DNA from 3 places in the Rhodococcus sp. 077-4 genome. Region 2 is predicted to be linked to each of the others. Evidence: predicted binding sites of a transcription regulator. Region 2 holds the regulator's gene; each other region holds the start of a gene.
What was found. The regulator LexA, encoded in region 2, represses DNA repair genes until DNA is damaged. The targets are predictions, from matches to a motif close to CGAACANNTGTTCG.
Positions count from the first base shown of each region.

Region 1: ACNEOT_RS06405 (DUF222 domain-containing protein) is a predicted target of LexA. The motif match lies at 2,027-2,040, and genes of this name have one in related genera.
Region 3: ACNEOT_RS09300 (DUF222 domain-containing protein) is a predicted target of LexA. The motif match lies at 2,109-2,122, and genes of this name have one in related genera.

Region 1 covers NZ_JAJPWC010000001.1:1,310,644-1,313,918, forward strand. The annotation lists gene ACNEOT_RS06405 (DUF222 domain-containing protein) at 16-1,992, opposite strand; gene ACNEOT_RS06410 (SDR family oxidoreductase) at 2,110-2,889, shown strand; gene ACNEOT_RS06415 (GNAT family N-acetyltransferase) at 2,900-3,275, opposite strand, start outside.
Region 2 covers NZ_JAJPWC010000002.1:1,013,583-1,016,857, reverse strand. The annotation lists gene nrdR (transcriptional regulator NrdR) at 1-121, opposite strand, end outside; gene ACNEOT_RS14050 (hypothetical protein) at 222-605, opposite strand; gene lexA (transcriptional repressor LexA) at 984-1,667, shown strand; gene ACNEOT_RS14040 (acyl-CoA dehydrogenase family protein) at 1,743-2,885, opposite strand; gene ACNEOT_RS14035 (uracil-xanthine permease family protein) at 3,035-3,275, opposite strand, start outside.
Region 3 covers NZ_JAJPWC010000001.1:1,885,933-1,889,207, forward strand. The annotation lists gene ACNEOT_RS09295 (iron-siderophore ABC transporter substrate-binding protein) at 1-325, shown strand, start outside; gene ACNEOT_RS09300 (DUF222 domain-containing protein) at 637-2,094, opposite strand; gene ACNEOT_RS09305 (cryptochrome/photolyase family protein) at 2,347-3,275, opposite strand, start outside.

The DNA.
Region 1 (3,275 bases), on a different contig from region 2:
CGCTTGTGTGGGTCGTTATGCGGGTTGTCGTGGTTCCTCGTCCCCGGCATCGCCGTGGTGGTCGGGCGGGTAGAGAACCTCTTCTGGATGGTGTGCGTGGTTGATGAGGCCGCGCCTGCGCGGGTCCATTTCGGGTGGTGGGTGCCAGAGGGTGCGGCCCGGATACTGGTGGTGTGCTCCGGCTTTGGTGGTGGCCCATTTGCCGGGGCCGGTGCCGACGAGTGCGTGGTGCATGTCGCAGCCGAAGGTGAGGGAGTCGATGTCGGTGTAGCCGCCGTCGATCCACTCCGTCATGTGGTGGGCTTGGGACCACGTTGCCGGTCGGGTGCACGACGGAAACGAGCAACCTCGATCGCGGGCGATGAGGACGATGCGTTGATCGGCTGAGGCGATGCGTTTGGATCGGCCGAGGTAGAGGGCACGGCCGTGGTCGTCGAAGATGGTCAGGTAGTGGTGGGCGTGGGAGGCCATTCTGATGGCGTCGCGGATCGACACGCGTGATCCGGTGGCGGTCATGGCGTATCCGCAGCCGGCTTCGAGATCTTTCAGGCTCATGGTGACGATGGCGGTGACGGGTAGTCCGCGGTGGGTGCCGAGTGTGCCGGAGGCGAGTGTCTGCCGCAGCGCCAGCTTCAGGGCGTCGTGTTGACGTTCGTTCTGGGTGCGGAGGTCCCGCTGGGCTGCCGCTTTCCGCGCTGCCGCCGCTGCCTCGCCTTGTGCCTCGGCGCTCTGCGCATCGGGTCGAGCGTCGGTGTCCGATGCGGCGTCGGCGTCGGACCCACCGGTGCCACCGGGCCCGGCAGTGTCATCGATGTCGTCCGATCGATCCGCACTGTTGTGGGAGGTAGCGCCTTCGGGTTCTGTGTCGCAACCACATTCGATGCCATCACCGCATCCGCCGTCACCGCTGCATTCACCGCTATCCCGCAGGCCGCCATCCCACAGGCTGTCATCCCACAAGCCCGCATCGTCCGGCCACTCTTCTGCCGTCCGTTCATCAACCGGCGACTCATCATCGGGTTCGGTATCGGGTTGTGGTGGCCCGTCTGCCTCCGACGCGCCGTCTGGCGTGGGTGAATCCTGTTCGGCTGCTGGGTGATCGGGCCATGATCCGTCGGTTGCTGCCCCGCCGCTCCCGGTCTTGCCGCCGCCGTTCGTGTCTCCTTCTCCATCGTCGGTGACCGGTTTACCGTCGGCGGGGTTGTACATGCCGGGTTTCGCGGCTTTGGAGAACAGTGCTTCGAGGTAGGCCCGTAGTTCGGAGTCGACGCAGAATTTGCCTTCCGACATCCCGTCAGCGCCTTGCTCACCGAGGTAGAAATACGCATCCCGTCGTTTCCGACGCTTCGGCTTTCCGTTCTCGTCGTCGTCGTCATCGTCGTGATCGCCGTCGGGGTTGAGGATCGAGTCCAGGTGCGCCACCAACGGCGCGAAGTCATCGGGTCGTCGGGTCGATGCGAGACCCACCAACTGCTCTTCGGCGAGATCGCGTGTCTGCGGGTCAGTCCTGGAGGGCAGGTGTCTGAAGAATTCGCGGATCATCTGCACGTGTTTGGCGTCGAACAGCCCTGCCCGCAGCGCTGCAGCGGTGTGCGGCAGCAGCGCGCGGAGGACGTCGCCGGAGAAGGAGGTGCGATCCCCCAACTCCGCAGCCAGACGCACTCGGGCTCCGGCTGCGCGTGGGGTGATCCGGAGCATCCATGCCACCGAGGATGGCACCGATCCCGGGTGCACGTCGAGGCCGTGCTGGCTGATCAGCTCGTTGAGCCAGGTGTGCGAGTACGCCGTCACGGACCGCGTCAGGGTTTCCATTCTTTGGATCACCGCACGACGATCGGCGTTCGTCCACGACACCGACGCCCGCCCTGCCAACTCCGCGACCGCGGATTCGACCCGGTCCACCAGCGCCGCCAACTCCGGATCGGACACCTCAGGGGCGGGCGGCACCGTCTCGATGCCGTCCACCCCTGATCCGCTGTCCCCCGAAAGCATGAACAGAATCTACCGCGACCCACCGACACACTTTCGAACACACGTTCCCATGTTGAAGAATTGAGGCCAAGAATGGCTGGGGTCGCAGTGAAGTCCGCCGTAATACAGAATCGCCTGATGGGGGAACAGAGCAGGACGATTGTCATCACCGGAGCGGGACGCGGAATCGGCGCTGCCACCGCAAGAACACTGGCGCGTCGAGGAGATCGCGTGGTGGTCAACTACCGATCCGACGCCGATTCGGCTGCGCGCGTCGTATCCGACATCGTCGATTCCGGCGGTGATGCACTCGCGATCGCTGCCGACGTCACTGACCCGGTGCAAGTCGAACGTCTCGTTGCGGAGACGGTGGACCACTACGGCTCCATCGATGCGGTCGTGTTCAACGCCAATGCGGCGCAACCGTCGTTCGTCGGAATCGAGGACCTCGACTGGACGAGTTTCGAGAAGAAGATCGTCGGCGAACTTGCCGCTGTGTATCACCTGACCCAGCAGATTCTGCCGCTGTTCCGTGCTCGCGGCTCGGGGTTCATCGTCTATATATCAAGCACAGCAGCCGATTTCGTAGGTCCGGGTCTCGTCTCTCACGGAACCGCCAAATCGGCGCTCAACACTTATGCCGGACATATTGCCGCCCACGCCGCAGCATTCGGAGTAGTGGTCACCACGGTGGCACCCGGGGCAGTCCGAACCGAAGCGAGCGCTGCGGTACTCACCCCGGAGCGACTCGACGCGTTCGCGCGATCGTCGATCTTGGGTCGTGTAACCGAACCCGAGGACGTCGCACGCGTGGTCGCGCTCGCACTCGATCCTGACCTGAGGGTGGCGACGGGCTCGATCCTGCGAGTCGACGGCGGCGCACGTTTGATCGCGGGCGGTCCCGTCGCTGCCCGATGAGGCTCAATCGTCATCGGGGCACGTCTCGCTGGAAGAGCGTGACGCTGAACCACTGGCTGTCGCGAAACTCGCGTCTTCCCACTTCGCGGAATCCGCAGCGACAGTAATAGGCGCGCAATTCGGTGTTGGACTCGGCGCAATCCAACCGCAGCAGTGTCGCTCCAGCGTCGCGGACGGCGTGGTCGGCCCAGTCGAGTAGCGCGCGGCCGAGTCCGCGTCCGGCGTACGCGCGATCGATCACAAGGTTGTGGACGTATCCGGCTGCGACGTTGTCGTGCTGCCAGATCGATTCGTCGGACCAGATCAATCTCATCGCTGCCACGATGGGGAGTTCAGGGCAAGGTCTCATGACGACGAATTCGCCTGCAGCAACTTGATTTCGAATT
Region 2 (3,275 bases):
CGGTGGTGAATCGACGACCGCACTCCGGGCAGGAGCGACGACGCCGTATTGCCTGCCCCTCGTCCATCTCACGCGAGTCGACCACGCGTGAGTCGGGATGCCTGCAGAACGGGCAATGCATGAGGAAGCCTCCGTCGTATCCAACGCTCCGACGACGAGCACGCGCATCGGGGCAGTCAGTCGAGGATACTCAGTCTTCCCGGACGCGAGGGGGCCGGTGGTCATCTGCCGGGCGCATACTCGACGACTGCTCCGTCGTGTACTTCGACCACACCGGCCGGCTGCGCGCCCGACTCGGCTGCAGTGGCCCGCAGGTTCGCGATGCCGATCAGTCCCCCTGCGACGACCAGGACCGCCAACATCGACAGCACCAGCGATCGCATGCGAACCGGCTGACCCGCGAAGTGCGCAGAAGTCCGGTCGAACTCGAGATCGGCCTGCTCACGATCGGTGACATCCGTCCACGACGGGTCCAGGACGGGCAGGCACGGGCCGGACGGCGCGGCGACGCCGTGCACCGCCGGACGCGCCCGGCGGCGGCGCTCGACGACGGTGGACCGTGAACGGACGGCGGTGGCGGTGGGGCGATCGGTGATGATGGTCATCGGAACCTCGTCTTCACTCGTTGGATCGATTGTTCGATCAGGCGTTCGATGGACGCTTGTTCGAAGTTCTATCACGAGCCTCCGACAAAGTCTGTAGAAAACGCGACACGAGTCGAACAGATGTTTGATTCAACAGCTGATACACGCTAGATTCGTGTCAGAAACCACACGCCACACGAGTCGACACCATCAACTCCAGTCCGCGCAGACCGACCACGCAGACCGGATCCAGAACTTCAGCAGGAGGCCGACAGCATGAAGGACGAGACCTCGACGAGGTCGACCACGCGAACCACGGGTCCCAAGACGACCGGCGCCAAGGCCACCGCTACCAAGGCCGCCGCAGGAAAGCCGGCCGCAGAGCCGACATCCAAGGCCATGGAGGTCGGAACCGATATCAGTGCGGGTCTGACCGAGCGGCAGCGCAAGGTGCTCGAGGTCATTCGCGCCTCGGTCACCGAGCGCGGCTACCCGCCGAGCATTCGTGAGATCGGCGATGCGGTCGGTCTGACGTCGACCTCGTCGGTTGCTCATCAACTTCGCACCCTCGAACGCAAGGGGTTCCTGCGCCGGGACGCCAACCGCCCCCGCGCCGTCGACGTGCGTGGGCTGGACGAGGTGCAGGCCGATCAGGCTGCCGCCGCCGTAGACGGTTCCGCGGCGTCCGACGAACAGGATCGCCTGCCGACCCCGACGTTCGTGCCCGTTCTGGGACGTATCGCCGCAGGCGGTCCCATTCTTGCCGAAGAGGCCGTCGAGGACGTGTTCCCGCTCCCACGCGAATTGGTGGGGCAGGGTTCGCTCTTCCTGCTCAAGGTCGTCGGCGAGTCGATGATCGAGGCGGCCATCTGCGACGGCGACTGGGTGGTGGTTCGCCAGCAGTCCGTGGCCGACAACGGCGACATCGTGGCTGCGATGATCGACGGCGAGGCCACCGTCAAGACGTTCAAGCGGTCCAAGGGTGAAGTGTGGCTGCTGCCGCACAATCCCCTGTTCGAGCCGATTCCAGGCAACAACGCCGCAATCCTCGGCAAAGTCGTCACCGTGATGCGCAAGCTGTAGGGATCGTCACCGTAGTGACACGAGAAGGGCCGCAGCACATGTGCTGCGGCCCTTCGCGTGCATCGGATCAGCGGATCACAGATTCAATCCGCGGCCGATGATCTCCTTCATGATCTCGGTGGTCCCGCCGTAGATGGTTTGGACGCGAGAGTCCATGTAGGCCTTGGCGATCGGGTATTCCTTCATGTAGCCGTAACCGCCGTGCAGCTGCAGGCACCGGTCGATCAGCTTGACCTGATTCTCGGTGGTCCACCACTTCGCCATCGCGGCTTCCTGGACGGACAACGTCCCTGCATTGAGCAGTTCGATGAACTTGTCCACCATGATGCGGGTGGCGGTGGTCTCGGTTGCCAACTCCGCCAACACGAATCGGGTGTTCTGGAACTTGCCGATCGACTTTCCGAAAGCCTTGCGATCGCGGCAGTACTGAATCGTCATCTCCAGCGCCGACTCCATCGCGGCTGCCGCGACGACGGCGATCGACAGGCGTTCCTGGGGCAGATTCTGCATGAGGTAGATGAACCCCATGCCTTCTTCGCCGAGGAGGTTGGCGGCGGGCACGCGAACGTCGGTGAAGCTGAGTTCGGCGGTGTCCTGTGCCTTCATGCCGATCTTGTCGAGGTTGCGACCGCGTTCGAATCCGGGCATGTCGCGTTCGACGACCAGCAGGCTGAAGCCCTGTGCGCCCTTCTCCGGGTCGGTGCAGGCCACGACAATGATCAGATCTGCGTTGATTCCGTTGGTGATGAAGGTCTTCGAGCCGTTGAGCACCCAGTCGTCGCCGTCGCGGACGGCCTTGGTCTTGATGCCCTGCAGGTCGCTGCCCGTGCCGGGTTCGGTCATGGCGATTGCGGTGATCAGCTCACCGGAACAGAATCCGGGCAGCCAGCGCTGCTTCTGCTCGTCGTTCGCCAGCTCGATCAGATACGGCGCGACGACGTCGTTGTGCAGTGTGAAGCCGATGCCGCTGTACCCACCGCGGGTGGTTTCCTCGGTGACGATGGCGTTGTAGCGGAAGTCCTTGACTCCGCCGCCGCCGAACTCCTCGGGTGCTGCCGTTCCGAGGAAGCCCTGCTTACCGGCCTCGACCCAGACGCCGCGGTCGACGATGTTCTGCTCTTCCCACTTGGCGTGGTTCGGTGCTACGTGCTGGTCGAGAAATTTCCGGTACGACTCCCGGAACAGCTCGTGCTCGGGCTCGAAAAGTGTGCGTTCCACGAATGTCTCCTTGCTCGGTGCATACCGACGTCGACCAGGTGAAACTCCAAGCGGATCACGGTCGTCGGCACGACTGACGTCACGTAGGCAACACTACGTCCGCGGTGTCGAGCCGGTCGATGACCAAAACGCGCGCGATCCGTGACCCACTAGCGGCCCCGGTTGCCCGCAGTTCTCGCGAGCGCCGAGACGATCGGGTAGCCGAGGAGAATTCCGACGGAGCCCCAGGCGATACCGCCGAGTTCGACCGATCCGATCGACAACGTCAAATCCCCGATCCCGGCGACGAGCGCCGCAGCGACCACGGTGAGGTTGACCGGATCGGTGAAGTCGACCTTCGCATCGGTCCAGATGCGCACGCCGAGCAGTCCGATGAGCCCGTACAGAACG
Region 3 (3,275 bases), on a different contig from region 2:
TCCGGTGGTGAACACCCTCGACGAGACCGAGGGCACCGACTCGGCGGTCATCGGGTTGGAGAACGCAAATCTGTTGAACGACTCGGACCTGATCTTCACCTTCTACTCGGACCCACAGAACCGCACGGACACCGAGAATCAGCCTGCGTACAAACAGATTCCGGCGGTCTCGCGTGGCTCGGTTGTTGCGCCGACGGATCAGTCCTTCGTCACCGGCTCGTCCATCATCAATCCGCTGACGGTGCCGTGGGCACTGGAGCGATACGTGCCTATGATCGACGAGGCCGTCGCGAAGCTCGACGCGAGCAAGTTGTCGGGTAATTGAGCGGGGCGAACACTAGGTATCGACCTCACGCGACTCATGTCCGCCGCAGGAAGCCTGCGGTCGATCTGGCGATACACGTCCCGGTGAACTGGCGGGCCTAGTCGGAACATAGCGTCGGCGGGGCTAGAGGCAATCCCTCTCCTTCCACTCCCGTCGTTGACCGAGGCACGGGTCGTGCTCGAGGTGGTGGTGTATCGCTGCGGTCACAGCATTCCTGATCGACTCGAATCAGCTTGTCGACTTACCTCTTCCAGCCCCGCACCGGCGTTTCGGTGCGGGGCTGGTGTCGTCTGCGGCTGGTGTGGGCCGGTTCAGGCGATGTGGGGGCCTGCACGGGCGTGCGATTGTCGGGGTTGTCGGTACGGGTCGACGGATGCCGGTGGCACGAACCAGGGGTGGTTGTCGGCACCGATGAACACTTCCCAGTCACTGTGGTGGAGGAGCCGGTGATGAAATCCGCAGAGCAGGACGAGGTTGTTCATGTCGGTGGGGCCTCCGTCGGCCCAGTGCCGAATGTGGTGCGCTTCGGTCCAGGATGCGGGTTTTCCGCAGCCGGGGAAGGCGCAGGTGTGGTCTCTCGCGATGAGGGCTTTGCGTTGTTTGGCTGTGACGGTGCGTGCGGTGCGGGCGAGGTTGATCGGTGAGCCGTTCTCGTCCATGACGATGGCCGTGAGAACACAGTCGCAGGCGAGTTGGCGGGATGTGTTGCGGGAGAGTGGTCCCATCCAGGGGAGCCAGCCGACGGTGGTGCCGTCACCGAACAGGTCGCGATACGCGCGACGATCCGCTGCGGCACCGTCCTGGTCTTCGCTGTCGGTTCCCGGCTCCGAAGCAGCATCCGACTCGGCAGCAGTAGCGCTCGACTCGTAGGCCTCGTCGGGGTGGATCGGTTCACCGGTGTTGATGTCGACCGGATCGTGTGTGTCGGCGTCATCGTCGGATTCGGCTGCAGTGCGGGAGTTTTCGTCGTCTGCGATGTCGTCGTCGTCGGCACTGTCGGCATTGTCGCGGAGGTCGGTGAGGTCCCGCAGGGTGATGTGCAGGTTCACATGCGGTCTCTCGCCGCCTTCGATGGGTCGATCACTCGAGGCGAGGTACTGGTCGAGAATGTGCTCGAGGGCGTCGGCGCGGCGTTTGGCGGGGGATCGGTCGTCGGGGGTGCCGTCGGCGGCGGGCCTCGGTTCGGTCAGTGGTGAGAGGGCGGTGAGGAGTTTTTCTCCGGTGACGGCGTCGAAGTCACCTTTCATGACCAGTCGCCCGTTCAGGGTTTTCGAGGCGAAGAGTTCGTTGCGGTCGGTGTCTTCGGCGGGTGGCTTCTTGTTTCCGTAGGTGTCGTGCAGGCGGGTGATCGCCGCGCGGAGTCTGCTGGTGCGTGCTTCGGGTCCGGTAGCGGCGTCGATCATGGCTTTACGGGCGATGTCTTGTCCTGCTTGCGGGAGGTTTTTCGGGGGTGTTTCGGCGAAGGTGAGGATCAGGGCGGCGTGGTCGACGGACATGACGCCGGTGTTGATGGCGTCGGCGATGTCGGGGAAGTCTTTCAGTCCGCGGGCGAGGGCGACGATTTTGGTGGCTTTGCTGGGGCTGAGCAGGGTGGTGGAGGTGAGCCAGCCGGCGGGGCCGGGGAAGCCGAGTTTCTCTCGGCTGACGCGGGTGTCGATCTCTGCGACGAGGGCGATGCGTCGGGCTTCGAGGAGTTGGATCTGGTGGGAGACCGCGGCGGCGTCGGCGAGGAGTTCGCTTTCGCTCAGTTGCCAGATCGCTGCGGTCATGGGAGCAAGTGTATCGAACAGATGTTCGAATTGCAATCGTAGTTCAACCGAAAACTATTGCCATGCTTCACTATTCGACACGAAGAACCTGTCGGTGTGTCGTGGTAGTCGTCCGACGGGACCCGGAAATCGCATGAGACGGGCGTTCCGCGGCAAGAAGCCACGCCTGAACATCGGGCGCAGCACTTCTGAACCGTCGACCCTGAATATCGCCGGTGCGGGGTCAAGTGAGACGCCTAATTTTTCGATGCGTCAGTACACCTCGCGCTGCTGTTCCTGTTCCAACACCTGCTCGAGGTCGCTCAATCGGTTCATCGACGAAACTTGCCTCGCCGTACGGTGATTGAGTGCCAACATCTCGCGATGTCGGTGTACGAAAGCCCAGTATCCGGCGGTGAATGGACACGCGTCGTCGCCCAGTCGCTTCTTCGGATTGAATTCGCACGGCTTGCAGTAGTCGGTCATGCGGTTCAGGTAGGCCCCACCCGACGCGTAGGGCTTGGTAGCGATCACTCCGCCGTCCGCGTGCTGGCTCATGCCGATCACGTTGACCGGCATCACCCACGCGAATCCGTCGACGAAGGCCGTTGCGAACCAGTCCGTCAACGCTCGTGGATCCCAGGCATGTTGCAGCGCAAAGTTTCCCAGAATCATCAGTCGTGGGATGTGGTGTACCCAGCCGCGCTCACGCACGCCGTCCACCGTCGACGACAGGCACTTCGCAACCACGGCATCGCCGTCCAACTCGAGCAGCCAATCCGGCAGTGGCTCATGGGCATCGAGCTTGTTGCGTTCGAGATACTCCGGCCCCAGATGCCAGTACAGGTGCCACACGTATTCGCGCCAGCCGAGGATCTGCCGAATGAAACCCTCGACGCTCGCCAGCGGCGCTCCGTCTCGGTGGGCTTCCTCGGCGGCCTGCGCCACGTCCAGCGGTTGCAGCAGTCCGAGGTTCAGCGGCACCGACAGCAGCGAGTGCGACATGGTCCAGTCATCTGCCATCACCGCGTCCTCGTATTTGCCGAAGTCTTCCAACCGGTAGTTCACGAAGTGCGCCAACGCGTCCGACGCTTCAGAAGCCGTCACCGCGAACACACGAGGTCCGTCGACACCCACGGTGTCGAGGTCCCAGGAGTCGAGGTCGGCGCGCACCTGTTCGTCGATAGCGTCCTCGGTGGGCC